3 regions of the Arthrobacter sp. Soil761 genome follow, and region 1 is predicted to be linked to each of the others. Evidence: predicted binding sites of a transcription regulator. Region 1 holds the regulator's gene; each other region holds the start of a gene.
What was found. The regulator Rex, encoded in region 1, represses fermentation and respiration genes when NADH is low (regulators of the CRP and FNR family bind a similar motif). The targets are predictions, from matches to a motif close to CTTGTGAANNNNTTCACAAG.
Positions count from the first base shown of each region.

Region 2: a site for Rex is predicted at 4,722-4,741, ahead of ASG79_RS10755 (glyceraldehyde-3-phosphate dehydrogenase). Genes of this name have one in related genera too.
Region 3: a site for Rex is predicted at 6,183-6,202, ahead of araB (ribulokinase). Genes of this name have one in related genera too.

Region 1 is NZ_LMSF01000029.1:108,152-118,225, forward strand. It holds gene ASG79_RS16895 (bifunctional rhamnulose-1-phosphate aldolase/short-chain dehydrogenase) at 1-1,840, shown strand, start outside; gene ASG79_RS16900 (rhamnulokinase) at 1,837-3,288, shown strand; gene ASG79_RS16905 (acetylxylan esterase) at 3,395-4,414, shown strand; gene ASG79_RS16910 (3-deoxy-7-phosphoheptulonate synthase) at 4,730-5,869, shown strand; gene ASG79_RS16915 (helix-turn-helix domain-containing protein) at 6,024-6,236, shown strand; gene ASG79_RS23150 (30S ribosomal protein bS22) at 6,388-6,486, shown strand; gene ASG79_RS16920 (HAD family hydrolase) at 6,566-7,384, opposite strand; gene ASG79_RS16925 (glutaredoxin family protein) at 7,463-7,717, shown strand; gene ASG79_RS16930 (redox-sensing transcriptional repressor Rex) at 7,811-8,515, shown strand; gene ASG79_RS16935 (hypothetical protein) at 8,629-9,480, opposite strand; gene ASG79_RS16940 (YceI family protein) at 9,688-10,074, opposite strand, start outside.
Region 2 is NZ_LMSF01000012.1:563,714-573,787, forward strand. It holds gene mptB (polyprenol phosphomannose-dependent alpha 1,6 mannosyltransferase MptB) at 1-89, opposite strand, end outside; gene orn (oligoribonuclease) at 244-873, shown strand; tRNA gene ASG79_RS10735 (tRNA-His) at 1,003-1,075, shown strand; gene def (peptide deformylase) at 1,209-1,781, shown strand; gene ASG79_RS10745 (HNH endonuclease family protein) at 1,819-2,616, opposite strand; gene ASG79_RS10750 (hypothetical protein) at 2,744-2,953, opposite strand; gene ASG79_RS10755 (glyceraldehyde-3-phosphate dehydrogenase) at 3,028-4,506, opposite strand; gene ASG79_RS10760 (TspO/MBR family protein) at 4,776-5,309, opposite strand; RNA gene rnpB (RNase P RNA component class A) at 5,354-5,741, opposite strand; gene ASG79_RS10765 (YaaA family protein) at 5,798-6,562, shown strand; gene ASG79_RS10770 (zinc ribbon domain-containing protein) at 6,572-7,309, opposite strand; gene ASG79_RS10775 (Nif3-like dinuclear metal center hexameric protein) at 7,419-8,342, opposite strand; gene msrA (peptide-methionine (S)-S-oxide reductase MsrA) at 8,442-8,966, shown strand; gene cysK (cysteine synthase A) at 9,031-9,966, shown strand; gene epsC (serine O-acetyltransferase EpsC) at 10,006-10,074, shown strand, end outside.
Region 3 is NZ_LMSF01000017.1:13,683-23,756, forward strand. It holds gene ASG79_RS11695 (elongation factor G-like protein EF-G2) at 1-664, shown strand, start outside; gene ASG79_RS11700 (MFS transporter) at 704-1,957, shown strand; gene mmsB (multiple monosaccharide ABC transporter permease) at 2,035-3,309, opposite strand; gene mmsA (multiple monosaccharide ABC transporter ATP-binding protein) at 3,314-4,843, opposite strand; gene chvE (multiple monosaccharide ABC transporter substrate-binding protein) at 4,950-6,077, opposite strand; gene araB (ribulokinase) at 6,344-8,098, shown strand; gene ASG79_RS11725 (L-ribulose-5-phosphate 4-epimerase) at 8,095-8,811, shown strand; gene araA (L-arabinose isomerase) at 8,868-10,074, shown strand, end outside.

The DNA of each region.
Region 1 (10,074 bases):
GGTGCTCCGGCTGGACCGGCTGACCGCCCTGAAGAACGTGTACCCGGGTGTTGAGCGTGAAGACGAGATGGTGGCGGCTTTCGATTATTGCCTGCACGGCAAGGGCGGCGCCGCTCCGTCGATCGATACGGCGATGCATGGTTTGGTGGACGCCGCGCATGTGGATCACCTGCACCCGGACTCCGGCATCGCCATTGCCACCGCCGTTGACGGGGAAGCACTGACCACCAAGATCTTCGGCAACAAGGTGGTCTGGGTTCCCTGGCGCCGTCCCGGATTCCAGCTGGGCTTGGACATCGCCGCCATCAAGGACGCCAACCCGCAGGCCATCGGCACCATCCTGGGCGGCCACGGCATCACCGCCTGGGGCGCTACCAGCGAAGAAGCGGAAGCCAATTCCTTGTGGATCATCGAACAGGCCGAAAAGTACATCGCAGAGAACGGCACGGCCGAGCCCTTCGGTGCCAAGCTGCCCGGATATGCGGCCTTGCCGGAAGCTGAGCGCCGCGCCAAGGCCGCAGCCCTGGCGCCTGTGATCCGCGGCCTGGCCTCCACGGACAAGCCGCAGCTGGGGCACTTCAGTGACGACGCCGTCGTCCTGGACTTCCTCGAAGCCGCCGAGCACCCGCGCCTGGGCGCCCTGGGCACCTCCTGCCCGGACCACTTCCTGCGCACCAAGGTCAAGCCGCTGATCCTGGACCTTCCGGCCGACGCCTCCATTGAGGATTCGATTGCCCGGCTGCAGGAGCTCCACGCCGGCTACCGCGAGGACTACCAGGCCTACTACGACCGCCACGCGGATGCCGATTCGCCGGCGCTGCGCGGCGCCGACCCGGCCATCGTGCTCGTGCCCGGCGTGGGGATGTTCTCCTTCGGTGCCAACAAACAGACCGCCCGGGTTGCCGGCGAGTTCTACATCAATGCCATCAACGTCATGCGCGGCGCCGAGGCCATCTCCACCTACGCACCCATCGAGGAATCCGAGAAGTTCCGGATCGAATACTGGGCGCTGGAGGAAGCCAAGCTGGCCCGGATGCCCAAGCCCAAGTCGCACGCCACCCGCATTGCGCTGGTGACCGGCGCGGCATCCGGGATCGGCAAGGCCATCGCCACGCGCCTCGCCGCGGAAGGCGCGTGCGTGGTCATCGCCGACCTGAACCTGGAGAACGCGCAGAAGGTCGCTGAGGAACTCGGCGGCCCGGATGTCGCGGTCGGCGTCCAGGCCGACGTCACCGACGAAGCCCAGGTCGCCGCGGCGATCGACGCCGCCGTGCTGGCCTTCGGCGGCGTGGACCTGGTGGTCAACAACGCCGGACTGTCCATCTCCAAGCCGCTGCTGGAAACCACCGAAAAAGACTGGGACCTGCAGCACAACGTCATGGCCAAGGGCTCCTTCCTGGTGGCCAAGGCCGCCGCCAGGGTGATGATCGCCCAGGGCCTGGGCGGGGACATCATCTACATCTCCTCCAAGAACTCCGTGTTCGCCGGCCCCAACAACATCGCCTACTCCGCCACCAAAGCAGACCAGGCCCACCAGGTCCGGCTCCTCGCGGCCGAACTGGGGGAGCACGGCATCCGCGTCAACGGCATCAACCCCGACGGCGTGGTCCGCGGCTCCGGCATCTTCGCCGGCGGCTGGGGCGCCAAGCGCGCAGCGGTCTATGGCGTTGACGAGGAGAAACTGGGCGAATTCTACGCCCAGCGCACACTGCTCAAACGTGAAGTCCTGCCCGAGCACGTAGCCAACGCGGCCGCCGTCCTCACCAGCAACGAACTGTCCCACACCACCGGCCTGCACATCCCCGTGGACGCCGGAGTAGCCGCAGCCTTCCTCCGATGAGTGCGGCTGTGTTTGCCGCCGTCGACATCGGTGCCTCCTCCGGGCGGGTCATGCTGGGCCGGGTCTCCCCGGACTCGGGGGTATCGCTGGAGACCGTCCACCGGTTCCCCAACGGTGTAGTGGAGCTCGACGGCGGCCTCCGCTGGGACTTCGACGCCCTGTTCGCGGAGGTCCTTGCGGGCCTCCGCGCCGCGGCTACGGCGGCGGCGGCGCAGGGCGAAACAATTGCCAGCATCGGCATCGACACGTGGGCCGTGGATTACGGCCTGGTGAACAAGGCCGGCGAGTTGGTGGCACAGCCCTTCAGCTACCGCGATGACCGGAGCAGGGCCGCCGTCGCGCCGGTGCACGCCAAGCTGGACCCTGCACGGCTCTACCGGACCACCGGGCTGCAGTTCCTCCAGTTCAACACCATCTACCAGCTGGCCGCCGAGCGTAACCTGGCCGGGCTGAAGGCCCTGTTGATCCCGGACCTGATCGCGTTCCTGCTCACCGGGGTGCGCCGGACCGAGGCCACCAACGCCTCCACCACAGGGCTGTTCGATGCCGTCGCGGGGGAGTGGGCCACCGATTTCTTCACCGCGCTCGGGCTGCGGAAGGACCTGTTCCCGCCGCTGATCCAGCCCGGGGAACCCTACGGGTACCTCCTGCCGGACATCGCCGCGGCCCTGGGACTGCCGCGTGAAACCACGGTGGTGGCGGTAGGTTCGCACGACACTGCGTCCGCCGTCGCCGCAGTCCCAGCGCAGGGCGAAAACTTTGCCTACATCTCCTCCGGCACCTGGTCCCTGGTGGGGCTGGAGCTGCAGCAGCCCGTCCTGACCGAGGCCAGCCGGGAAGCGAACTTCACCAACGAACGCGGCGTGGACGGCACCATCCGCTACCTGCGCAACGTGGGCGGACTCTGGCTCCTGAGCGAGTGCCAGCGGACCTGGGCGGGCGAGGGTTTCCAGCCTGACCTGGCCGCGCTGCTCTCCGCTGCCGCAGCCCTGCCTGCCGGCGGTCCCCAGGTCAACGCCGACGACCCCTACTTCATCGCCCCGGGCGATATGCCCGAGCGCATCCGGGCAGCAGTCCGGCGAACCGGGGACGTCCTGCCCAACGAGCCCGCGGCGATCACCCGCTGCATCATGGACAGCCTCGCAGCTGCTTATGCCAGGACCATCACCACGGCCGAACGCCTGGCAGGCCGTGAGGTGGACGTGGTGCACGTGGTGGGCGGCGGCTCGCAGAACACCCTGCTCTGCCAGCTCACCGCCAACGCCACCGGCCGCCCGGTCATCGCCGGTCCGGTCGAAGCCACCGCCCTGGGAAACGTGCTCATCCAGGCCCGCGCCGCCGGGGCTGCCACCGGGGGCCTGCCACTCCTGCGCGGAACCATCGCCGCCGGAACGGACCTTCGACGGTACGAACCCCAGGAGCTGACACTGAACGCCGCCAGGAATTGAACTCCTGGGTGTCCACAGGCCCAGGCAGCGGGATGCCGTCATCGTGCGCTAGAAATAGAGGAGCGTCCCGCTGGGGCGCCAACAACCGAAAGCAGGACGGACAACGATGCCCCTCTTCGACCTACCCCTGGCCCAGCTCCGCAGCTACACCTCCGACGTCACCCCGCCGGAAGACCTGGATGCGTTCTGGGATGCCACCCTGGCGGAGGCCCGTGCCTTCCCGTTGAACCCCGCGTTTGAGCCGGTGGAGAACTACCTGACGCTGATCGACACCTTCGACGTCACGTTCGCCGGCTTCGGCGGGGCACCGGTCAAGGGTTGGCTGCACCTTCCTGCCAACCGGGACGAGGGGGCCCGGCTACCGGTGGTGGTGAACTACATCGGCTATTCCGGTGGCCGCGGCCTGGTCAACCAGGACACGCGCTGGGCGCAGGCCGGGTACGCGCACTTCATCATGGACACCCGCGGCCAGGGGTACGGCGGCACCCTGGGCCACACCGCGGATCCCCACCCCTCGGCGGGGGATGTGGCGCACGCAGGCCTGATGACCCGGGGCATCGCGGCCCGGGAGGACTACTACTACCGCCGGGTCTACGTGGATGCTTTCCGGGCGGTGGAGGCGGCCCAGGCCCACCCCGCGGTCGATCCGTCCAAGGTGGTGCTGGCCGGAGTCAGCCAGGGCGGCGGCCTGGTGGTGGCCACGGCAGGGCTTACCGCGGGACGGCTCGACGGCGTCATCGCCGCGCTGCCCGACGTCCCCTTCCTCCAGGACTTTCCCCGCGCCATCGACATCACCCCGCGCGGGCCGTACCCGGAGATTGCCCAGTTCCTGGCACGCCACCGGGACCGCTATGAGTCCACCCTTGCCGTCCTCAACTACTTCGACGGCGTCAACCTGGCCGGCCGCGCCACCGCCCCGGCACTGTACTCCGCGGCGCTGATGGACGACATCTGCCCGCCGTCCACCGTTTTCGCCAGCTTCAACGCCTACGGTTCCGGATCGGGCGCCTCCTCCGCCAGCGGGGCGGACAAGGAGATCGAGGTGTACCGGTTCAACAACCATGAAGGGGGCCAGGAACATCACTGGATCCGGCAGCTCCAGTACCTCCGCAAACTCCTCGGCTGAGCCCGGGCAGCGGGCCGGTAAAGCCTAAGCTTGTTCGCGGATCCGCACCTTGTGCGTCCGGATCCGCGAACAAGCCCGGGATGGAATGTGACGGAAGCTGATTTTGCTCCCGCGGCGGCCCGGGTTTATGGTCTTTTCCATGACTAACCGTTGGTATGCGTATTTTTCGTTGGCTCTGGAGGGGCCCGCGTCTAACTGACACGCATCCAGCATTCCTTCAGAGCCAACAGGGCAGAGATTATTCTCTGCCCTTCGCCGTTTCTCCGGCGGGTTCTGAAATCCGGGCCCGCTTCCCATCTGGAACAGGACCCGAACATGAGCACCGCAACAGCACCGGCACAAACCACCTCAAACCAGCGCGCCAGCGACACCAAGTCCACGTCCAACCTGCGCGTCAGCGAGTTCACTCCGCTGCCCACTCCTTCCGACCTCCTCGCGGAACTGCCGCTGGACGCCCGGGCCGCTGCCGTCGTCGAACGCGGCCGCGATGAAGTGCGCGCCATCATGGACGGCGTGGACGACCGCCTGCTGGTCATCGTGGGTCCCTGCTCCATCCACGACCCCAAGGCAGGGCTGGAATACGCCCGCCGGCTGGTCAGCCAGGCGGAGAAGCACAAGGAAGACCTGCTGATCGTCATGCGGACGTACTTCGAAAAGCCGCGCACCACCGTGGGCTGGAAGGGCCTGATCAACGATCCACGGCTGGACGGCACCCATGACATGGTCACCGGCCTCCGCACCGCCCGGCTGTTCCTGCAGCAGGTCACCGCCTTGGGCCTCCCCACGGCAACGGAGTTCCTCGAACCGATCAGCCCCCAGTACATGGCGGACCTGATCTCGTGGGGTGCCATCGGTGCCCGCACCACCGAGAGCCAGATCCACCGCCAGCTCGCGTCCGGGCTGTCCATGCCCATCGGCTTCAAGAACGGGACCGACGGCGGCCTCCAGGTGGCCATCGATGCATGCGGTGCTGCGGCGGCGGCGCAGGCCTTCCTGGGGATCGACGGCGACGGCCGGGCTGCGCTGGTGGCAACGGCTGGAAACCCGGACACCCACGTGATCCTGCGCGGCGGCCGCAAGGGACCCAACTACTCAGCGGCCGATGTGGAACGCGCCTCCGGTGAACTGGCAGGCAAGGGGCTGAACCCGCGGCTGATCGTGGATGCCAGCCATGCCAACAGCGGCAAGAGCCACCACCGGCAGGCTGAGGTGGCCCTGGAGATTGGCGCGCAGCTGGAGCAGGGCGGGGCTGCCGCGCGGGCCGTGGCCGGCGTGATGCTGGAAAGCTTCCTGGTGGGCGGCGCGCAAAACCTGGATGTTGCCGAGCACGCGGCCGGACGCGCGGAGCTGGTGTACGGGCAAAGCGTCACGGATGCGTGCATGGACTGGGACGTTTCCGCGTCCGTCCTTGAGCAGCTGGCGGCATCGGCACGGAAGCGGCGGCAGTCAGATTAGGGGCTGAAATAGGGGAAGCACTACTTTCACATCTGCCACATGAACATCTAGAGTATCTTTTTAGGTGGTTGGTGGATGGCTCAGCATCGTAACACCGCATTGGCACGTACCTGGGGTCACTGTTGTCCATCCGTCAGCAAAGGAAAATAGGGAAATGTCGGCAGAACAGAACTTCTCCAACGCGAAGTTCCTGACCGTGGCTGAAGTAGCCGAGGTCATGCGGGTCTCCAAAATGACTGTTTACCGGCTGGTCCACTCCGGCGAAATGCCGGCGGTGCGCTTCGGCCGCTCCTACCGGGTCCCCGAAAACGCCGTCGAACAGTACCTCAGGGGTGCTGTCGTGGAAGGCCACACCGAAACCGCCTGAGACTGCCTGTCCTGAGCGGCTCCCGATAAGCGGTACCCTGTTAAGGAACGTTTTACGTCATTGTAAGAATCTGTCAGTTGTTCAGTTCGTAGCTTTGTCCACGGACATTCTCCATCAGACAGGTACTGCATCTAGTTTGTAAGGAACTTTCGTGGGTTCAGTTATTAAGAAGCGTCGCAAGCGTATGGCCAAGAAGAAGCACCGCAAGCTGCTTCGCAAGACCCGTCACCAGCGCCGCAACAAGAAGTAGCGATACTTCAAGCAGCGTGGAAATGCCCGTCGCCTTCCAAGGCGGCGGGCATTTCGTTTAACCCGGCAAGAGGTAAGAATTATGCCCGCGGGCCGCGGATGCGGGCGAAGCCCTTCCAGAGGCCGTAGATGGCCCCGCCGAAGGTGGCCGCCTTGAGTCCCAATGTCGCGGCACGGCGGCCTGCGCGGAAATCGTAAACCGGCCAGTTGCGGTCGCGGGCGTGGCGGCGCAGCCTGGCGTCCGGATTGATGGCCACCGGATGGCCCACCAGCGACAGCAGCGGGACGTCGTTGTAGGAGTCGCTGTAGGCCCAGCAGCGCTTGAGGTCCAGGCCCTCATCGTCGGCGATGGCCTGCACGGCCACGGCCTTGGCCGAGCCGTGCAGGATGTCTCCCACCAGCCGCCCGGTGTACAGGCCGTCCGAGACCTCGCCCACGGTCCCCAGGGCTCCGGTCAGTCCCAGCCGGGTGGAGATTACGGTGGCCACTTCGATGGGGGTGGCTGTCACCAGCCAGACGCGGCGGCCCACCCTCAGGTGCTGTTGCGCCAGCGCTTTGGTGCCGGGCCAGATCCGGGACGCGATCATCTCGTCATAGACTTCTTCGCCCAGCGCCTTGATGTCATCCACACTGATGCCCACGGCCAGGGTCAGGGCCGAGTCCCGGACGGCATGGACATCGTCCATGTTCTCGCCGCGGGCCACAAACTTGAACTGCTTCCAGGCCATACCCGCCGCCTGCCTCAGGGTGAAGGCTCCCCGCTGGTGCATCTTGCGGGCCACATGGAACAGGCTGGCACCCCGCATCAGGGTGTTGTCCACATCGAAGAACGCCGCCTCGCCGGGCTGCGGCGCAGCAACCGGCCGTGTGACTACGGCGACGTATTTCTCCTGGGGCATGGAGTTGAGTCTAGTCAATCCACTGGCCCGCCGCCGTCGGCGTCAGCCTCACGCCGGGAACGGCGATACCGTTAAGCCATGGCTACACCCCGCGTCGTCCTGGTCACCAAAGCTGACTGCCACCTTTGTGAGGAGGCGCGCGACGCCGTCGGCCGGGTCACTGCCTCATTGGGCCTTACCTGGAGCGAAGAGCTGGTGGACAACCAGCCTGAACTGCGGGAGCGCTACGCCGAAGAGATCCCGGTGGTCCTGGTGGACGGCGTGCAGCGCGACTTCTGGAAGATCGACGAGGTCCGGCTGGCACGCGTGCTGCAGCGCGCCATGGGCCGGTAGGGCAGTGGCGGCAGTTTCTGATGGTCCTGGTTTTGAAGGCATGAGCGGCAGGGACCTAGAGTGGACTCACAACGCGACGCAAGGGAGGTGCGGGTGACATCCCTGGGTTCTTCGCCCCAGTCTGTCCCGGACCTTCCGGATGCCACGGGCGCACTGACCAAGCAGATACCTCCTGCCGCCGTGGCCCGGCTCACCATCTACCTCCGTGCCCTGAACACATTGCTGTCCGAGGGCGTGGAGCGCGTTTCCTCCGAATCCCTGGCAGAAGCCTCCGGCGTCAGTTCTTCAACCCTCCGCAAGGACCTGTCCCATGTGGGGTCCTATGGCACCAGGGGCGTCGGTTATGAGGTGCAGTACCTCAGCCGCCACATCGCCGCCGCGCTCGGACTGACCCACGACTGGAAAGTGGCCATTGTGGGCGCCGGCAACTTGGGCAAGGCGCTGGCACGCTACGGCGGCTTTGAGTCGCGCGGGTTCGATGTGGTGGCCATCTTCGACGCCGACCAGATGGTGGTGGGCAACGAGGTGGGATGGCTGCGCGTCAGCGACGTGGCAGACCTGGAGACCGTCCTGCACCGCACCGGGGCCAACATGGTGGTCCTGGCCCTTCCCGCGGCCGTCGCCCAGGGCGTTTGCGACCGTGTGGTGGCGGCAGGCGTGCGCAGCGTGCTGAGCTTTGCACCCGTGATGCTGCAGGTTCCCGAAGGGGTCAATCTTCGCAAGGTGGACATGGCCACTGAACTCCAAATCCTGGCCTACCACGCCCAGCGGGCCCAGACGCCCGGGCAGACGGCCTAGGGTTTCCCTGGAAGTTTTCCCCCGGCCCAAGTCTTGGCGGACCCGTTAAAGCAGGTGGCCCGGGATGCGAATGATGCATCCCGGGCCGCGTGCAGTGTCAGCGGGCGGAGTGGCTACCGCCCGTACGGGTTGCCGAAGCCGCCCGAATAGGGGTTGGCGAAAGGCTGCTGCTTCCGGAAGTACGGGGCGGCTGCGGGAAGGTAGAGCAGCACGATGGCCGCAATTCCCAGGAGCGTTCCGATGGTGGCAAAGCTGGGGGGACCAAAGAGTCCGAAGACGGACAGTGCAGCGAAGACCGTTCCCAGGATGCGGGCCCAGTTCTTGCCCTTTCGGACGAAGAAGGCCACCAGCAGGTAGAGGGCCACGCCAATGATCGCGAACACCACCAGGGTGCCGGCGATGACCCCCTTAATGTCGTCATAAGTGACTCCACTGGCGCCTCCGGCCGCCATCTGGTCCTCGAATGTCCGCCGGAACACCGGATCATCCAGCTGCGTCAGTCCGGTCAGCAGGGAGATCACGAAGATCACTGCCGACGCGATCAACAGCCAGAACGAGATGTTCACCAGCTGCGGGACGCCGTTGCCTCCGGTCGGCTGCGGCTGCTCCGACGGGTACTGGCCGTAGGGGGACTGCCCGTAGGGCGGCTGGCCGTACTGGGGTGCATTCTGCCCGAACTGGGCGCCATACTGCGGCGGGTTCTGGCCGTAGCCCGGGGCCTGCGGCGCATTCTGGCCGTACTGGGGCTGGTTTTGGCCGTACTGCGGCGCTGCCGGCGGCTGGTTCTGGCCGTACTGGGGCGCGTTCTGCCCATATTGCGGGGCGTTCTGGCCATACTGCGGCGCATTCTGCCCGTAGCGGGGCTGCTGCTGGTCTCCGGACTGGGGGCTGCCGGCCTGTTCATGCCCCGGCTGGTCGTTGCTGGGGTCTTGGGGCGACGGGGGCGGGACGGGAGGAGTACTCATGGCGTTCCTTCTGCAGGTCGGGATCCGGGTAGGCTGCCGGGAATCAGTCCTCTGCCTTCCCCCAGCATGGCTTAAGTCCACCGTACCCCCGGCGGGCGGCGTTGTGGGTGATTCAGCAGGTATTGGCGCAGGTGGTTGCCGTTAAACAGGGAACCCCGGCGCCAGGCCGGGCAGGCCTGGTGCCGGGGTTGTCCCTGACGGGCGGAACTACGCTGCGGGGGCGATGAAGGCGAGTTCAAGGTTGATGGCAACCTTGTCGCTGACCAGCACGCCGCCGGCTTCCAGGACGGCGTTCCAGGTGAGGCCGAAGTCCTTGCGGCTGATGGTGGTCTCGGCGGAGACGCCGGCGCGGGTGTTGCCGAACGGATCAACGGCAACACCGTTGAATTCGGTTTCCAGGGTCACCGGGCGGGTGACACCCTTGATGGTCAGGTCGCCGGTGAGCTCGTAGCTGTTGCCCTTGGCCACCAGGCCGTTGGATACGAAGGAGATCTCGGGGAACTTCTCCACATCGAAGAAGTCCTCGCCCTTGACGTGGCCGTCGCGGTTGGCGTCGCCGGAGTCGAAGCTGGCGGTCTGGATGGTGGCGTTGAT
Region 2 (10,074 bases), on a different contig from region 1:
GGCGAGCGCGGATTGTCCACCTCGGCACTGCCCGTTCCAGCACTGCCGGCCGCCGCCATCTCCCCCGTTGCGGGCACAGGCGCCGTCATCTCAGGATTGTCCAATCTTCTTGCGTTTCCGCGGTTTGCCCGGCGCGCCGCACGGGCCGGCCAGGACATGGTTCAGGGCGGAAGGGCGACCCGCCGCGTACCCGAAATCCTAGCATCGGCAGGGGGTCCGGGAGTGTAACGGTAGGCTGGTCCGGTGCCTATATCTAACGAACGAATCGTCTGGATCGACTGCGAAATGACCGGTCTGGACATCAAGAACGACGCCCTCATCGAGGTGGCAGCCCTGGTCACCGATTCGGAACTGAACATCCTGGGTGACGGCGTTGACGTGGTCATCAAACCCGACGACGCCGCGGTTGCACAGATGTCCGACTTCGTCCGGGACATGCACACCAAGTCGGGGCTGCTGGCGGAACTTCCGCACGGCAAGACGATGGCAGAAGCCGAGGCCGCGGTAATGGAGTACATCTCCGCCTGGGTTCCGGATCCACGCAAGGCGCCGCTGGGCGGCAACTCGGTGGGCACGGACCGCGTGTTCCTGTCGCGGGACATGCCCGCCGTGGTGGAACATCTCCACTACCGGGTCATCGACGTCAGCACCATCAAGGAGTTGTCGCGCCGCTGGTACGCGCGTGCCTACTTCCAGTCACCGGCCAAAAAGGGTGGACACCGCGCACTCGGGGACATCAAGGATTCGATCGATGAACTGCGGTACTACCGCGAAGCCGTCTTCGTCCCCGCGCCCGGACCTGACAGCGCCACCGCCCAGAAGATCGCCCAGGGGATCACCACCGGCGGGTCCGCCGGGCAGTCCGGGGAGTAATCTGCGCCACGTTTCGGTGAAATTTGGCGAAAATCGCTAAAAGTGGACAAAGCACCCCTTCCGAACAGGTAAGCTATTTGAGTTGCGTTTCCAGGGAGCCGCTAAGGCGGATTTCACTTGAAGCACATGGTGGGCGTAGCTCAGTTGGCAGAGCGCCTGGTTGTGGTCCAGGAGGTCGCGGGTTCAACCCCCGTCGCTCACCCTCACGGGGCGGCACATGCAGCCGTCAACATGGGAGGCCGCACCGGATATCCGGTGCGGCCTCCTTTGTTGTGCCCCACCGGGGGTACGCGCAGGAAAACCGGGGACACCGCGAAAGCCGAGGGACAACTGATATGACCGTTCTGCCAATCACCATCTGGGGCGAGCCTGTCCTGCACCGGCGCGCGGCCGAGGTGGAGGTTTTCGACGACGAACTGCGCACCCTCATTGCCGACATGTTCGAAACCAACGAAGCCGCGCATGGCGTGGGCCTCGCCGCCCCGCAGATCGGCGTGGGCAAGAGAATCTTCGTTTACAAGTACGCCAACGACGATGGCGCTCCCCCAAGCGGTGTACTGGTGAATCCCGTGCTGACACTGTCCAAGGTCTCCGGCGCGGCGCCCGACCCCGACGAGGAGGAGGAGGGCTGCCTTTCCTTCCCCGGTGAGCAGTATCCGCTCAAGCGGGCCGAATGGGCCCGGGTGGAGGGGTTCGACGGCTTTGGAAACCCGGTGAAGTTTGAGGCAACGGGCTGGTTCGCCCGGGTAATCCAGCACGAATACGACCACCTGGACGGAAAGCTGTATGTCAACCGGCTGATTGACCGCTATTCCCGCAAAGCCAGGAAGCAGGCGAAGAAAAACGGGTGGGGCGTGCCGGGGTTGACGTGGATGCCCGGCGTGGACCCGGATCCGTTCGGCCACTGACAAGTTCGGCCACTCATCCCTTCCGGGCAGGTCCCCGTCAGCGGGCAGTGATGGTTTCCTGCCGGGGGCAGGAGCCGAGGACACGCTTCATGGCGTCCTTCTCGGCAGCCGTCACCCACAGGCCGTAGGCGGCCTTCACAGAGATCTGGCGGGCCACGTAATGGCAGCGCAGTGCGGTGTTCTTCGGCAGCCACGTGGCGGCGTCCGCTGCGCTCTTCTGCTGGTTGGCAGCGCCGTCCGCGGCAATCAGGTTCAGGGGGTCGTTGGCCAGGCTCTGGCGTTCCTTGGGCGCCAGGCCCTGGGCCCCCTTCTGCCAGGCATCCCCGAGCGCCACCACATGGTCGATCTGGACAGCCCGGCTGCTGTCTGAACCGCGCTGGAAGTCCACGTCCTGGCCTGTATAGGGTTCCCGGAAGTGACCGGCCGTTACCTTGCAGGTGGAGCCTTCGGCGAACATCACGCCGGCAAGGTCCCGTCGCAGGATGTCATTGCGGGTATCGCAGCCGTTCCTGTCGACATCCAGCCACGCCGGGCCGAAGGCCTCGCGGCTGTAGCCGGTGTTCGGTGCCCGGCCCTTCACGGCGAGGCCGTCGAGTGCAGAGAGGGCACTGCCCGCCGGTACAGGGTTTGGTTCCTGCACCGGTTTCATCCACGCGGCATCGAAGACCGGCGCCTCGGTCGGGCCCTCCGGCGCCGGCCCTGCGGCTGCAAACTGTCCTGCGGTGAAGAACCACGACAGGGCAGCGACGATGCATACTGTGGCCGTTGCCAGCAGCGCCCAGGCCTGCCGGGAACGGCGGCGTGCGCGGCGGTAGGCAGCCCAGTGGACGGTCAAGGCGTCGACGCCGGAAGGGGAAAGTCAGGCACCCCAAGAGCCTAGGACAAAGGGCACCCCAAGCCGGTGATATCCACACTGTTGAGGACGAGTGATGGCTCACACGGCCGGCGCGGCCGCCTTTGGGCTACTGCTCCCTGGTGACCCTTCGAAGGTCTTCCTCGGCAATGGCCAGCAGTCCCTCGAGCTGGCGCACGCGGTCTTGGCTGACATCCCCGGCCGCGTGTGCGGCGCGGGCGCGTTCAAGCAGCCGTACGGCTTCCTTGTGGTTCGCCTTGGCCACGTCCAGGGCGTGTTCGAGGGTGGTGTCGTGCTGAAGAGTCGATTCGTTGTCCATGCCACCAGTGTGGTCCCCTTTCCCGGCTGATTCCAGAGAACCAGCCGGGAATTCGCTGGACGTGGCGGACAGGGTCAGACCGCGATGGCGGCCAGGGCGGCGGCGCTTTCCTTGGCGGGGAACGACGGCGGGTTCACGCCGGCCATTTCCTCCATAACGCGCACCACCTGGCAGCTGTAGCCAAATTCGTTGTCGTACCAGACGTAGAGGACCAGGTTCTTGTCCGTGGAGACCGTAGCGAGTCCATCAACAATGCCGGCGCGGCGGGAGCCGACAAAGTCGGTGGAGACAACCTCGGGTGAGTCGATGTAGTCGATCTGCTTGCGGAGGTCCGAGTGCAGCGACATTTCACGGAGGTAGTTGTTGACCTCGTCCTTGGTGGTGCCGTTTTCCAGGCTGAGGTTCAGGATGGCCAGCGATACGTCCGGGGTGGGGACGCGGATGGAGCTGCCCGTCAGCTTTCCGAGCAGTTCGGGCAGGGCTTTGGCCACTGCCTTGGCGGCGCCGGTTTCGGTGATGACCATGTTCAGGGCTGCAGAGCGGCCGCGGCGGTCGCCCTTGTGGAAGTTGTCGATCAGGTTCTGGTCGTTGGTGAAGGAGTGGACGGTTTCCACGTGCCCGTGCACCACGCCGAACTTGTCGTTGATGGCCTTCAGCACGGGGGTGATGGCGTTGGTGGTGCAGGACGCCGCGGAGACGATCCGGTCCGAGTCTGTGATGTCCCGGTGGTTGATGCCGTGGACGATGTTCTTCAGCTCTCCCTTGCCCGGTGCGGTCAGGAGGACCCGCGCCACGCCCTTGCTCTGCAGGTGCTGGGAAAGTCCCTCGGCGTCGCGCCAGCGGCCGGTGTTATCCACCACCAGGGCATCCTTGATGCCGTAGGCGGTGTAATCGATGGTGGCGGGGTCGTTGGAGTAGATGACCTGGATCTGCACGCCGTTGGCGGTGATGGTGTTGGCGTCCTCGTCGATCCGGATGGTGCCCTCGAAGGACCCGTGGACGGAGTCGCGGCGCAGCAGGCTGGCGCGCTTGGAGAGGTCGTTGTCGGAGCCGCGGCGCACCACGATGGCGCGCAGGCGCAGTCCGTGGCCGCCACCGGCCTTTTCGATGAGGAGGCGGGCCAGGAGCCGGCCGATGCGGCCAAAGCCGTAGAGCACGACGTCGGTGCTGGTGCGGTCATCGCCGCCCCGCTTGCCAACGATTTCGGCGAGCTCAGCGCGGAGGAACTCCTCCAGGGTGGCGCCGTTGCCTTCTTCCTTGAACTTCTGGTTCAGGCGGGCGATGTCGATCGCGGCAGCGCCCAGCTCCAGTCCGGCCAGCGTGTTCAGCAGGGGCGCGGTGTCCTCGAGGAGCAGTTCGTCCTTGCTCATCCGGCGTGCAAAGCGGTGCGCCTTGAGGATGTTCATGGTGGACTTGTTGATCAGGCTCCGGCCGTGGATGCTGGTGACCACGTTGTTTTCGCGGTACAGCCTGCCGATCACCGGGATCATGGCCTCGGCGAGGGCCTCCCGGCCCATCCACGTATCAAGACAAGAATCAGACGTCTGGCTCACAGAAATACCTTCCTCGGTTCAGCCGTGTACGTCCTCGTACACAGATGTAGGCCACCTGATGATGTCCAGGGGCACCCGCGCCTGCAGGGATGGCCCCCAGGCGCCTGGATCGCGTGCAAAGAAAAACCGCCGGTTGCGAACGCAACTTTCGGCGGTAGAACTCCTGCGTCCGGGATCCATTCTAATTTGGCCCGCCGCCGGGAACACGCTTGCGCTGCGTGAAATCACTCACATGGCCGGGATGCCCCGCAGCCGTGGTGTTGCCGGACTCAGTTGTGGACGGCTGAGTAGAGGTTCAGGCTGGCGGAAAAGACAAGCCAGGAAAAGTACGGCAGCACCAGGAGGCCGGCGGCGGCGTCCACCGGCCCGAAGCGCAGGATCAGGAATACCAAGGTTCCGGCGAGTGCGCAGATAACCCCGAACGCAGCCCAGAGGGCGGCAGCTCCGAGCATTGGGTACAGGGCAAAAAAGGCCGCCGGCCACGCCGCGTTGAGCAGCAGCTGGACAATGTAGCCTGCACGGGTGCTCCCGGTCAGGCCGCCCTTGCGCCAGACCAGCCACGCGGCTGCCGCCACGCCGGTGTACAGCGCCATCCAGGTGCTCCGGAACATCCACGGCGGCGGCATCCACGGCGCCTTCACCGAACCGGCGTACCACCCGTTGGAATTCAGGATGATGGGAACCGAAGCGATGACCCACGCCGCGGCGGACAGCGCCAGGAACCCGCCAAGCGCAATGACCTGGGAACGGATGCCGGGGACGCCGGCCCGGGCGGCGGGACGGGGATCAGGAATAACGGGCACGGTCCAGCATCCCCAACGCATCGCCCTAGGTCAAACGCGGAATGTGGATGGGACAGCCGGTACGCCGGGTTCTGTTCTCCCCTGCCGTTACCGGAAAGGGAGCGACGGCCATCCATCTACGAGTACCGTTGCCGGCACCCTCCAGCGGCCTACCCGGACACTCGGGCGGGCAGCCCTCGAACGTGTCCTGTCTGGCCTTGCTCCGGGTGGGGTTTACCTAGCCTTCCCGGTCACCCGGGAAGCTGGTGGTCTCTTACACCACCGTTTCACCCTTACCTGCCCTTCCCGGCCAAAGCCGGCAATGCAGGCGGTCTGTTTTCTGTGGCACTGGCCTGCGGGTTACCCCGAGTGGGCGTTACCCACCACCCTGCCCTGCGGAGCCCGGACGTTCCTCGAGCCACTTGCGTGACGCGCGGCCGCCTGGCTGTCCCATCCGCCGTCCAGTCTACCGGCGCCGCCACCCGCTTTTGCGCCGGTAGGATCGGACGGTGCTGATTCTGCTTCCCCCTTCCGAAGGCAAGACACCCGCGCTCCGGGGACCCGCCGTCGACTGGTCCACGCTCGGCTTTCCGGAATTGAACCCCTACCGCGCCAAGGTCCTCGAAGCGCTGGGAACCGTCAGTGCCCACCAGGACGCCCTCGCCCTGCTGGGCGTGGGCGCATCACTGCGTGAGGACGTGGAACGCAATACGCGCCTGGGCGCCGAGCCGGCAGCGCCCGCACACAGCATCTATTCCGGCGTCCTGTACGACGCCCTTGGCTATCGGAGCCTGACACCGGCCCAGCGGCGCAAGGCGGACGCGTCCGTCCTGGTGATCTCGGCCCTGTGGGGTGCCCTTCGCTTCGGCGACAGCGTCCCCGCCTACCGGCTCTCCATGGGCACGGCACTGCCCGACGTCGGCAGGCTGGCCCCGTTCTGGAAGACGCAGCTTGGCGAAACCCTGGGCAGCGCCGCCCGGGGGCACCTGGTGGTGGACTGCCGGTCCAGCACCTATGCAGCCGCCTGGGCACCGCCGCCGGAGCAGACCGTGGCGGTCAACGTCTTCACCGAAACAGATGGAGTCCGCAAAGTGGTGAGCCACTTCGCCAAGCACACCCGGGGGGAACTGGCGCGGCACCTGCTGGTACGCCGCGGTAAAGCCCCGGCGGCGCCGTCGGACCTTTTGAAGGCTGCCCGCGAGAAGTGGGACGCAGAACTGGTGCCGGGCACGGCCCGCAGGCCGCACGCCCTGAACATCATCCTGCCGGGCTGATCCGCCCGGTCAGGACCACTCGTCCGAGCGGACCAGGATGGCGCCGGAGTCCGGGCAGAACACGATGTCGTCCGCGGCCGAAGCCTTGATCTCCGCGAGGTCGCCGGGGCTGAGCTTCATGCCGGAGGCTTCGGAGGTGCCGTGGAACAGCCGGGCCGCGCCCACTCCGCGCTTGGCAAGCGTCTTTTCATAAACCGCCAGCATGCCCGCCTCCAGGCCTGCAGCGAATGCGGCGCGCTGCGCGCGAAGGCCTGCCGCTTCCGTTTCCACCTCCGCGAGGGCCGCGTCAAGCTCGGCCCTGATGGTGGCAAAGGAGCCCTGGATGTCGTCGACAATCTGCTGCTGCGCCGCCTGCCGTTCCCGCAGGCTGTCCAGCCGCTCCATGACCTCCAGCTCCACGTCCTCAAGGTCAGAGCGCCGCTTGTTGAGCGAGGCGATGTCTTTTTGCAGTGCAACCAGGTCCTTGGAAAGGCCGGTGCCGCTGTTGAGCCTGGCCTCGTCGCGTTCGATCCGTGAAGCAACCTGTTCGACGTCGGCTTCCGCCCGCTTAAGCGCGGCCTCGGCATCGTGCACGGCCACCTTGGCTGCTCCCAATTCACCGTTGGCAACAGAGAGCGCGGCTTCGAGGTCCTTGATGCGGGGATCGTTTTCCAGCGTGCGCCGGCGGTTGGTGAGGCCCTTCAACCGGGCGTCCAGCCCCTGCAGTTCAAGCAACTTCAACTGTTCCGCCGGTGCTGCCTTGGCCACTGTTACCTCCGATAAATCCCTTCCGGCCGTAGCCGGGCACCGAACCGGCGCTTCCTAGACTCTAGCGCGTGGCCCCGTTTCCCTGCCTCGACGCATCCCGGGCTGCTGCCTAGCCCGGCGTGAGGATGAAGTCCCAGGGGTCGCTGTTGGTGGTGCTGACCTGGATCTCCACCTCGTGTCCCTGGTCAGCCAGGACGTTGCCCAGGGCGGCCGCGGCCGCAGGCAGCCAAAGCCATTCACTGGCGAAGTGCGACACGTCCACCAGGTACGGCCGTCCGTTGAGGGCGGCTTCGCGCGCCTCGGATGCCGGGTGGTGGCGAAGGTCCGCGGTGACGTAGACGTCGGCGTTGCTGGCGCGCACCTCATTGAACAGCGAATCGCCGGCACCGCCGCACACCGCGATGCGCCGCACCAGTCCGTCCTTGTCGCCGGAGACCCGCACTCCCCCGGCCACTGACGGAAGAATTCCAAACACCCGGGCCGCGAAGTCGCCCAGGCTCATGGCATCCGCCAGGTCGCCCACGCGGCCAATGCCTTCCTCCGGGAGCCCGTTGGCTGCCACCGTGAGCGGGGCGACGTCCTGGAGCCCCAGGGCGTCGGCCAGGACATCGGAAACGCCTCCGACGGCGGAGTCGCCGTTGGTGTGCACGGTCAGCAGTGCCGTTCCCGACTCGATGAGCCGGTGGACTGCCCGGCCCTTCGCCGACGTGGCGGCGACCGACGTGACGCCCTTCAGCAGGAGGGGGTGGTGGGTGATGAGCAGTTCGGCTCCCCACTCAACGGCTTCCTCGATGACCTCCAGCGTGGGATCAACCGCAAACATCACCTTGGTGACGGCGGCGGACGGGTGGCCTGCCACGAGCCCTACCTCGTCCCAGTTTTCCGCCAGGGACTCCGGCCACAGTTCCTCAACTGCCAGGAGCAGTTCGGCCAAAGTGGGAGCGTCCGCGGAACCGGCCGGAGCCGGCGTGTCGGAGGAGGCTTCGCCGTCGTGATCTGCCTGGCCGGTAACGTCGGTGTCCACAGGTTCCATAGTCTTAGTTTTACCCCATCGGCTTGCGGCCGCCGCAGTTTGCGGCATGGCGCGGGGCCGGCAGGGAATGATCCCGGGCCGTCAACCATTGAAGAGGTCATGAAAACTTTTGTTCTTGGCGGAGGTTGCTTCTGGTGCCTTGACGCCGTCTACCAGAAGACACGGGGTGTCACCTCGGTGGTGTCCGGCTACACCGGCGGCCACGATCCCCATCCGGACTACTACTCGGTCTGCAGTGGAACCACTGGCCACGCGGAGGTGGTGGCGGTGACCTTCGACGAGGAGGTTATCCCCGCGGAAGTTGTCCTTGACATGTTCTTCGCCCTTCATGACCCCACCACGCTGAACCGGCAGGGATACGACGTGGGCACCCAGTACCGTTCCTCGATGTTCTACGAGACCACGGAGGAGAAGATCCTGTTCGAGGAAGCCATCGAACGCAACCAGGCGCTGTGGGCGCATCCCATTGTCACCGAGGTCAGCCGCCTGCCGCGGTTCCACGTGGCGGAGGAATTCCATCAGGATTACTACGCCAAACACCCGGAGCAGGGGTATTGCCAGGTGATCATCAACCCCAAGCTGGCCAAGGCCCGGAAATATTACTCTGCATGGCTTAACGCTTAGCCTCCGTTACGCGGCCTCGTTAGGCTGACCTCAGTATTCACCCCTTAGAGATAGGCGTATGTACATGGCACGGATCTATGACGATGTGACGCAACTGGTGGGCGGGACCCCACTGGTCCGGCTGAACCGGCTCAGCGAGGGGCTGGACGCCACCGTTGCCGTGAAGCTGGAGTTCTACAACCCGGCCAACAGCGTCAAGGACCGCATCGGCGTTGCCATCATCGACGCCGCGGAAAAATCGGGCGCCCTGAAGCCCGGCGGCACCATCGTCGAAGGCACCTCCGGCAACACGGGCATCGCCCTCGCCATGGTGGGTGCCGCCCGCGGGTACAAGGTCATCCTCACCATGCCTGAGACCATGTCCACCGAGCGCCGGGTCATGCTGCGCGCCTTCGGTGCCGAGATCGTCCTGACCCCGGGATCCGAGGGCATGCGCGGAGCCGTGGAAAAGGCCCAGGAAATCGTGGCCAACACCGAGAACTCCATTTGGGCCCAGCAGTTCGCCAACGAAGCCAACCCGGAGATCCACCGCAGGACCACCGCCGAGGAAGTCTGGGAAGACACCGACGGAGGCGTGGACATCTTCGTGGCCGGCGTTGGCACCGGTGGAACCATCACCGGCGTCGGGCAGGTCCTGAAGGAACGCAAGCCCGGCGTACAGATCGTGGCGGTGGAACCCAAGGACTCCCCCATCCTGAACGGCGGCGCCCCCGGCCCGCACAAGATCCAGGGACTGGGCGCCAACTTCATCCCGGAGCTGCTGGACACCAGCGTCTACGACGAGGTTATTGACGCGAACCTGGAGGACTCGGTCCGCGTTGCGCGCGAACTGGGCATCAAGGAAGGCATCCTGGGCGGCATCTCCTCCGGCGCCATCGTCTGGGCCGCGCTGGAACTGGCCAAGCGTCCGGAAAATGCCGGCAAGCTGATCGTGGCGGTCGTTTGCGACTTCGGTGAGCGTTACATCTCCACCGTGCTCTATGACGACATCCGCGGCTGATCAGCCCGCCGTCCGCCCGTTTCCTGTAGAAAGAACTTTGTGGGCTTTTTCGCAAGACTGAAGGAAGACCTCGACGCCGCCCGGTCCCACGACCCGGCGGCTCGAGGT
Region 3 (10,074 bases), on a different contig from region 1:
GCGCGAACAGGGAGTGAAACTGCACACCGTGGACGTGGTGACGCCGCTGCGGGAAACCTTTGCCACCGCCGCCTCCGGCCACGGCCGCCATGTCAAGCAGTCCGGCGGACACGGCCAGTACGCCGTGTGCGACATCGAGGTGGAACCGCTGGAGCGCGGCGCGGGGTTCGAGTTCGTGGACAAGACGGTGGGCGGCGTGATCCCGGGAACGTTCATCCCGTCCATAGAGAAGGGCGTCCGGGCCCAAATGGACAAGGGCGTCGCCGCGGGCTTTCCCGTAGTTGACCTGCGGGTTACCCTGGTGGGCGGCAAGGCCCACAGCGTGGATTCGTCGGATGCGGCGTTCCAGGCGGCCGGGGCGCTGGCGCTCCGGGAGGCCGCGGCAGCAGGAAGGATCCAGCTGCTGGAGCCGGTGTCATCCGTCTCCATCACGGTCGCCGATGAACATGTGGGCACAGTGATGAGTGATTTGTCCGGCCGGCGGGGACGCCTCACCGGCACCACCTCTTCCGGTGAGGGCCTCACGGAGATCAGCGCCGAAGTCCCGGACCAGGAACTCCTGCGGTATGCGGTGGAACTGCGGGCGCTGACCGCCGGCACCGGGCGCTTCCGCCGCCAGTACCTGCGCCATGACCCCGTACCCCCCAATTACAGCCCATCCTGAGCCCGCCATGGCAGGAACAGATACAGGGAACGGCCGCCGGTGAACGCCGCAGCACGAAAGATCCAGACCGTATACCTGACGCTGACGTTGGGCAATACCCTTGCGGCGTCGTTCATTTGGGGCATCAATACGCTGTTCCTGCTCGACGCCGGGCTGACCAACCTGGAGGCCTTCGCTGCAAACGCCTTCTTCACTGCCGGGATGGTGCTTTTCGAAGTGCCCACCGGGGTAGTCGCGGACAGCTGGGGGCGCCGGACCTCCTTCCTGCTGGGCACCGTAACCCTGGCAGGATCCACCTACCTCTATTACCTGCTGTGGCAGTTGTCCGCACCGTTCTGGTGGTGGGCCGGGGTGTCGGCGCTGCTGGGGCTTGGCTTCACCTTCTTTTCGGGGGCAGTGGAAGCCTGGCTGGTGGACGCCCTGCACTTCTCCGGTTACGACGGCGGCCTGGAAGCGGTCCTGGGCCGCGGCCAGATGGTTTCCGGGATCGCCATGCTGGCAGGGTCAGTGGCCGGCGGCGTCATCGCGCAGGCAACGAACCTGGGCGTGCCGTTCCTGCTGCGCGTCGCGGTGCTGGTGGCAATGTTCGCGGTGGCCTTCCTGCTCATGCACGACGTCGGCTTCACCCCGGAGCGTTCGGCCCACCCGGTGCAGGCCACGCGGGCTGTCCTGCGCGCCTCGCTGGACGGCGGCCTGCGGAACCCGCCGGTGAGGTACATGATGCTGGCTGCGCCGTTCACCGAGGGCGTGGGATTCTATGTCTTCTATGCCCTCCAGCCTTACCTGCTGCAGCTCTTCGGAGATCCCAGGGCCTACGCCATCGCAGGCCTGGCAGCGGCCATTGTTGCCGGCGCGGACATCCTGGGCGGCTGGCTGGCTCCGCTGGTCCGGAAACTGGTCCGCCGGCGCACCACCGTCCTGATCATTTCAACCATCACCAGCTCGGTGGTCCTGGTGGTGCTCCTGGCCACCAGCATCTTCTGGCTGGCACTGGTGCTCCTGGCACTCTGGGCCGTGGTGGCCTCCGCCGGAACCCCCGTGCGCCAGGCCTACCTGAACGACATGATCGGCTCGAAACAGCGGGCAACCGTCCTGAGCTTCGCCTCGCTCATGGGGTCCAGTGGGGGAGTGGTGGTGCAGCCGGCGCTCGGCAGGGCCGCAGACCTCTACGGCTACCCGGCATCGCTCGCATTGGGCGGCGCGGTGCAGCTGCTGGCGGCACCCTTCATCCTCCTCAGCCGCCGCCGGCGCTCGCCGGCAGATGTTGCTACCGGGCTCGCGGCAGCGCCCTGAGCCGCAAAGACCCGGGCCCCGGACGTGATGTCCAAGGCCCGGGTCTGCATGGAGCAGCGCCGCGGCCGCGGTAGCCGCTACTTGACGCCTACGGTTTCGCTGGCCGCCGGCGTCGGCTTTTCCTCGGCGGGCGGGGGCGTGGTCTTCAGCTTGAACCGCTTGCCGAGGTCACCACCGCCGCCGCTGCGGTTCTTGTTGAAGATGTCGAAGCCGACGGCGACAAGGAGTACCAGGCCCTTGATGAGCTGCTGGTAATCGGTGCCCAGGCCCAGGATGGACATGCCGTTGTTGAGCACGCCCATGATCAGGCCGCCGATCATGGCTCCCGCGACTGTTCCGATGCCACCGGTAACGGCGGCGCCGCCGATGAAGGCCGCGGCGATGGAGTCCAGTTCGAAGCCTGTTCCACCGGCGGGCTGTGCCGAGTTGAGCCGCGCGGTGAAGACCAGGCCTGCCAGTGCGGCGAGCACGCCCATGTTCACGAAGAGCCGGAACGTGACGGCCTTGGTCTTGATGCCTGACAGTTCAGCTGCATGGAGGTTGCCGCCGATGGCGTACGTGTGCCGCCCGAAGACACTGTTGCTCATCAGGGCGGTGTAGGCGATCACCAGGACGGCCAGGACCACCAGGACGATCGGGGTGCCGCGGTAGGAGGCCAGCAGGAAGGTGATGATGAGCATGAGCAGCGCCGTGAAGGCGGTTTTGATGACGAACCAGACCAGGGGTTCGCTTTCGAGATCGAACTTCCTGCGGATCCTGCGCTCCTTGAGGGCCTGGATCAGCAGTGCCACCGTAGCGCCGACACCCAGGATGACGGTGAGCCATTCCAGGACGGAGGTGCCGCCGGAGATGTCCGGAAGGAAACCGCCGCCCAGGGCCCGCAGTTCGGCGGGGAAGGGGGTGATCTGCTGGTTCTTGAGGGTGATGAGCGTGAGTCCGCGGAAGATCAGCATGCCCGCCAGCGTGACGATGAAGGCCGGGATCCCCACATAGGCGATCCAGTAGCCCTGCCAGGCGCCCACAAGGGCACCCACCACCAGGCAGGCAGGGATTGCGGCCCACCACGGCCAGCCCCAGTGCACGATCATGACGCCGGCCACCGCGCCGATGAACCCGGCAACGGATCCGACGGAAAGATCAATGTGCCCGGCGATGATCACCATCACCATGCCGATGGCCAGGATGAGGATGTAGCTGTTCTGGACCACCAGGTTGGTGACGTTCTGCGGTTCCAGCAGGATCCCGCCGGTCAGCCCCTGGAACAGCAGGACGATCAGGATCAGGGCAACGAAGATGCCAACCTGGCGGAGGCGGCTGGTGAGGAATCCGAGCGATTCTCGTAAGGCGGACATTTCGCTATTCCTTCTCTTTGGTCATGTAGTGCATCAGGGTTTCCTGGGTGGCCTCGGCGATGGGGACTTCGCCGGTGATGTGGCCGGCGGCGAGGGTGTAGATGCGGTCGCAGATGCCCAGGAGTTCGGGAAGTTCCGAGGAAATGACGATCACGGCTTTTCCTTCGGCCGCCAGTTTGGCGATGATCGTGTAGATCTCGAATTTTGCCCCGACGTCGATCCCGCGGGTGGGTTCATCGAGGATGAGCACGTCCGGGTCGGAGAACATCCATTTGCTCAGCACGACCTTCTGCTGGTTGCCGCCGGAGAGCTTGCCGGTGATGGCGGCCACCGAGGGCGCTTTGATGTTCATGCTCTTCCGGTAGCCGTTGGCCACCACGGTCTCCTGGTTCTTGTCCACGAAGCCGCGTTTGGCGAGCTTGCGCAGCGCTGCAAGGGAGATGTTGCGCTTGATGTCCTCGATGAGGTTCAGGCCGTAGTGCTTGCGGTCCTCGGTGGCGTAGGCGATGCCGTGGCGGATGGCGTCGGAGACGGTGGAGGTGTTGATTTCCTCGCCGTACTTATAGACCTTGCCGGACATTGCGGTGCCGTAGGTTCGGCCGAAGACGCTCATGGCGAGTTCGGTGCGCCCGGCGCCCATCAGCCCGGCAAGTCCCACCACCTCGCCCTTCCTGACATGCAGGTTGGCGTTGCGGACCACCATGCGGCTGTGGTCCTGGGGATGCCGGACGGACCAGTCCTCGATCCGCAGGACTTCCTCACCGATGTTCGGCTCGCGGTCCGGGTACAGGCTCTCCAGGTCGCGGCCCACCATGCCGCGGATGATGCGTTCCTGGGTGATCTGGCCTTCATCGAGCCGGAGGGTCTCAATGGTTTTGCCGTCCCGGATGATGGTGACGGCGTCGGCCACCTTGCGGATTTCATTGAGTTTGTGGCTGATGATGATGCTGGTTACCCCCTGGCCCTTCAGATGGAGGATCAGGTCCAGCAGGTGGCCGGAATCCTCGTCGTTGAGGGCGGCCGTGGGCTCGTCCAGGATGAGCAGCTTCACTTCCTTGGACAGCGCCTTGGCGATCTCCACGAGTTGCTGCTTGCCCACGCTGATGTGCTGGACGGGGGTGACGGGGTTTTCGTCGAGGCCCACGCGGGCCAGCAGCTTTGCTGCCTCCAGGTTGGTCTTGCGCCAGTCCACCCATCCGTTGGTGGCTTGTTCATTGCCAAGGTAGATGTTCTCCGCGATGGAGAGGTACGGGCTCAGCGCCAGTTCCTGGTGGATGATCACGATGCCCCGCTTCTCGCTGTCCGAGATGCTGGAGAAGTTGCAGGGTTCGTTTTCGAAGAGGATTTCCCCTTCGAAGCTGTTGTGTGGATAGACGCCGGACAACACTTTCATGAGCGTTGATTTGCCGGCGCCGTTTTCGCCGCAGATGGCGTGGACCTCTCCACGGTTCACATCGAGGGTGACGTCCTGCAGCGCTTTCACGCCGGGGAAGGTCTTGGTGATTCCTCGCATTTGAAGAATGGGTGTGTTCATCGTCAATTCCCACTGACTGGTCGAAGCTTGGCCGTCCTGCTGCTGCAGGAGGTTGCGGGCGGGGCTGCGGCCGGATGGAGGTCCGGCCACAGCCCCCGGACGCTGACTACTTGACGTCGGCGTCGGTGTAGTAACCCGAGTCGATCAGTTCCTTCTTGTAGTTGTCCTTGGTGATGATCACGGACTTCAGCAGGAAGGCCGGAACAACCTTGACCTTGTTGTTGTAGGTCTTGGTGTCGTTGGTTTCAGGTTCCTGGCCCTTGAGGACGGCGTCGACCATCTTGACGGCCTGTGCGCCGAGCTGGCGGGTGTCCTTAAAGATGGTGGAGTACTGCTCGCCCGCGACGATGGACTTCACGGAGCCCTTTTCGGCGTCCTGGCCGGTGACCACCGGAAGGCTTCCCTTGGCGTAGCCGCCGGTGCTGGTGAGGGCGGAGATGATGCCGATGGACAGGCCGTCGTACGGGGAAAGGACGCCGTTCAGCTTGGTGCCCGAGCTGTAGGCGGAGGTGATGATGTCCTCCATGCGCTTCTGCGCCACGGGTGCCTGCCAGCGAAGGATGGCGGCCTGCTCAAACTTGGTCTGGCCGCTGGGGACCTTCAGGGTGCCGGCATCCATGTAGGGCTTGAGGGTGTCCATGGCGCCGGTCCAGAAGAAGTTGGCGTTGTTGTCGTCCGGGCTTCCGGCGAAAAGTTCGATGTTGAAGGGGCCCTTGCCGTCCACCTTCTTGCCGCTCGCGTCGACCAGGCCCAGGCCGGTCAGCAGCGAGGTGGCCTGCTGGACGCCCACGGTGTAGTTGTCGAACGTGGTGTAGTAGTCCACGTTCGGAGTGCCGTTGATAAGGCGGTCGTAGGCGATGACCTTGACGTTCTGCTCCTTGGCCTTGGCCAGGACGTCGGTCAGGGTGGTGCCGTCGATGGCAGCGATGATCAGGGCCTTGGCGCCCTTGGTCAGCATGTTTTCGATCTGCGAGACCTGCGTGGGGATGTCGTCGTTGGCGAACTGGAGGTCCGTCTTGTAGCCGAGGTCTTTCAGGGACTTCTCAACATTGGCGCCGTCGGCGATCCACCGTTCAGATGTCTGGGTTGGCATCGAGATGCCAACCAGCGAGTCGCTGGGCTTCGCCGCGCCGCTGGATTCGCTGGTTCCGCCACGGGAGCCGCAACCGGTGGCTCCCACGGTCAGGGCGAGGACAAGGGCCACCGCGCCCATGAGTTTTTTGATTCTCACCATAATCTCCTTCCGCGGCAGCATTGCCGCGAAGTGTTGTTGGGCCGGGAAGCAACGGTGCTCCCGGTCCTGGCCACATGGTTGATGTGTCGGTTCAATATAGACTGATTTGTGAACGCTAACAAGAGCCTTCTCCCGGAAACTCCGAAATCTTTCGATGTCATTGACTTCTTCTTTGTTAGCGTTCACACTTGCTGCAGCACTTAGCTCGACCCTGACCCTACAAAACCGGTAATGAGGCCGCTTGCCTCCCGGATGGAGGCAACCCCATGCCAGATGCGCTGTTCACTTCCAGCTCCGACCCCCGCCACGACCACTGCGTGGTCGGCGTGGACTTCGGGACCCTGTCCGGCCGCGCCGTGGTGGTGCGGGTCCGCGACGGCAAGGAGCTTGGGAGCGCCGTCCATGAATATCCCCATGCGGTGGTGACCGGCTCCCTGCCCGGTGACGTGGCGGGCGACGACGGCACGCGGCTTCCCGGCGAATGGGCGCTTCAGGTGCCCAACGACTACCGGGACGTCCTGCGCACCGCCGTTCCTGCCGCGGTGGCTGACGCGGGGATCGACCCGGCCGCCGTCGTCGGCATTGCCACCGACTTCACCGCCTGCACCATGGTGCCCGTGAAGGCCGATGGCACGCCGCTGAACGAATTGCCGGGCTATGCCAACCGCCCGCATGCCTACGTGAAGCTCTGGCGCCACCACGCCGCCCAGGGGCAGGCCGACCGGATCAACCGGCTGGCGGCCGAACGGGGCGAGGACTGGCTTCCCCGCTACGGCGGCCTGATCTCGTCCGAGTGGGAATTCGCCAAAGGCCTGCAGCTGCTGGAAGAGGACCCGGAGGCCTACGCCGAAATGGACCACTGGGTGGAGGCGGCCGACTGGATCGTCTGGCAGCTGTGCGGCCGCTACGTCCGCAACGCCTGCACCGCCGGCTACAAGGGCATCTACCAGGACGGGCGGTACCCCTCGGAGGATTTCCTGGCCGCCCTGAATCCGGACTTCAAGGACTTTGTCAGTTCCAAGCTGGAGCACACGATCGGGCGGCTGGGGGACGCCGCAGGGACCCTGACGGCGGAGGCTGCAGCCTGGACCGGGCTGCCGGAGGGCATCGCCGTGGCCGTGGGAAACGTTGACGCCCACGTCACTGCCCCTGCTGCCAAGGCCGTGGAATCCGGCCAGCTGGTGGCTATCATGGGCACCTCCACCTGCCATGTGATGAACGGCAGCGAACTGCGTGAAGTGCCGGGAATGTGCGGGGCAGTGGACGGCGGCATCGTGCCCGGCCTGTGGGGCTACGAGGCCGGTCAGTCCGGTGTGGGGGACATCTTCGGCTGGTTCACCAGGTACGGCGTCCCGCCCGAATACCATGAGGCTGCCGGGGACGCGGGGCTGGGAATCCACGAGTACCTCACCGGACTGGCGTCGCGGCAGGCCATCGGGGAGCACGGCCTGATCGCGCTCGACTGGCACTCGGGCAACCGCTCGGTGCTGGTGGACCACGAGCTGTCCGGCATCGTGGTGGGCCAGACCCTTGCCACCCGGCCCGAGGACACCTACCGTGCCCTGCTGGAAGCCACGGCCTTCGGAACCCGCACCATCGTGGACGCCTTCCGCGACGCCGGGGTTCCGGTCAGGGAATTCATCGTGGCCGGCGGCCTGCTCAAGAACAGGCTGCTGATGCAGATCTACGCGGACGCCACCGGCCTGCAGCTGTCCACTATCGGCTCGGAGCAGGGCCCGGCCCTGGGATCGGCCATCCACGCCGCCGTGGCCGCGGGTGAATACGCGGACATCCGGGAAGCCGCCGCCGCCATGGGCGCCGAACCCGGCGAGGTCTACACGCCGATCCCGGAAAACGTTGCCGCGTACGAGGAACTGTTCCAGGAATACAAGGCACTGCACGACTACTTTGGCCGCGGCGGCAATGACGTGATGCACCGGCTCAAGGCCATCCAGCGCAAAGCCGCCCGGGCCAGCCTGCCCGGCTCCGCCGCCGAACCTGCCGTGGGGGTCTCCGCATGAGCACCGACACCGGGATCCTGGAAACCATCGCCCGGGTCCGTGAGGAAGTGTGTGCGCTGCATGCCGAGCTGACCCGCTACGAACTGGTGGTGTGGACCGCAGGCAACGTTTCCGCCCGGGTGCCGGGCACCGACCTCATGGTCATCAAGCCCTCCGGGGTCGCCTACCAGGACCTGACCCCGGAACAGATGATCGTGACGGACCTGCACGGCATGCCCGTCAGGGGCACCAACGTCGGTGGCGGCGGGACCGTGGACTGGGGCAACCCGCCGCTGTCGCCGTCGTCGGACACCGCAGCGCACGCCTACGTGTACCGGCACATGCCGGAGGTGGGGGGCGTGGTGCACACCCACTCCACCTACGCCACTGCCTGGGCTGCCCGGGGGGAGGCCATTCCGTGCGTGCTGACCATGATGGGCGATGAGTTCGGCGGCTCCATCCCGGTGGGCCCATTCGCGCTGATCGGGGACGACTCGATCGGCCACGGGATCGTGGAGACGCTGAAGAACTCCAATTCACCGGCGGTCCTGATGCAGAACCACGGCCCCTTCACCATCGGCAAGGACGCCCGCTCCGCGGTGAAGGCCGCCGTGATGTGCGAGGAAGTGGCCCGCACCGTCCACATCTCCCGCCAGCTGGGCGAACCGCTGCCCATCGACCAGGGCTCCATCGACTCCCTCTATGCCCGCTACCAGAACGTCTACGGCCAATAAACAACACAGGCCAGTAATCCACGGCGCCGTCATTACACAACTTCCCAGGAGAATCCATGAGCACCGCAGCAAGCACCTCCCTCGACGGCTACGAGGTCTGGTTCCTCACCGGCAGCCAGCACCTGTACGGGGAGGAGGTCCTCAAGCAGGTGGCCGCCCAGTCGCAGGAGATCGCCAACCAGCTCAACGCCAATTCCGCCGTCCCGGTCAAGATCGTCTGGAAGCCGGTCCTCACCGATTCGGATGCCATCCGGCGCACCGCCCTGGAGGCGAACGCCGATGATTCCGTGATCGGTGTGACCGCCTGGATGCACACGTTCAGCCCGGCCAAGATGTGGATCCAGGGCCTGGACCTGCTGCGTAAGCCCCTGTTGCACCTGCACACCCAGGCCAACCGGGACCTGCCGTGGGCGGACATCGACTTCGACTTCATGAACCTGAACCAGGCCGCGCACGGCGACCGCGAGTTCGGGTACATCCAGTCCCGCCTGGGCATCGCCCGGAAGACCGTCGTCGGGCATGTCTCCAACCCCGAGGTGGCACGCCAGGTGGGCTCCTGGCAGCGCGCCGCCGCCGGCTGGGCCGCCGTCCGCACCCTTAAGCTGACACGCTTCGGGGACAACATGCGCAACGTCGCCGTCACCGAAGGCGACAAGACCGAGGCGGAGCTGCGCTTCGGCGTCGCCGTGAACACCTGGTCCGTCAACGAGCTCGCGGACGCCGTGCACGGCGCGGCGGAGTCCGACGTCGACGCGCTGGTGGCGGAATATGCGGACCTTTACGACGTGGTGCCGGAGCTCCGCGCAGGCGCGGCCAGGCATGAATCGCTGCGGTACGGCGCCCGGATCGAGCTGGGCCTGCGCAGCTTCCTGGAGGGCAACGGCTCCGCCGCGTTCACCACCTCCTTCGAGGACCTGGGCGCCCTGCGGCAGCTTCCCGGCCTTGCGGTCCAGCGGCTCATGGCCGCCGGCTACGGCTTTGGCGCCGAAGGCGACTGGAAGACCGCCATCCTGGTGCGCGCCGCGAAGGTGATGGGTGCCGGCCTGCCCGGCGGTGCCTCCCTGATGGAGGACTACACGTACCACCTGGAGCCCGGGTCCGAGAAGATCCTGGGCGCCCACATGCTCGAGGTTTGCCCCTCCCTCACGGCGTCGAAGCCGCGCCTGGAAATCCACCCGCTGGGCATCGGCGGCAAGGAGGACCCGGTCCGCCTGGTGTTCGACGCCGATGCCTCCCCGGGCGTCGTCGTCGCCCTGTCCGACA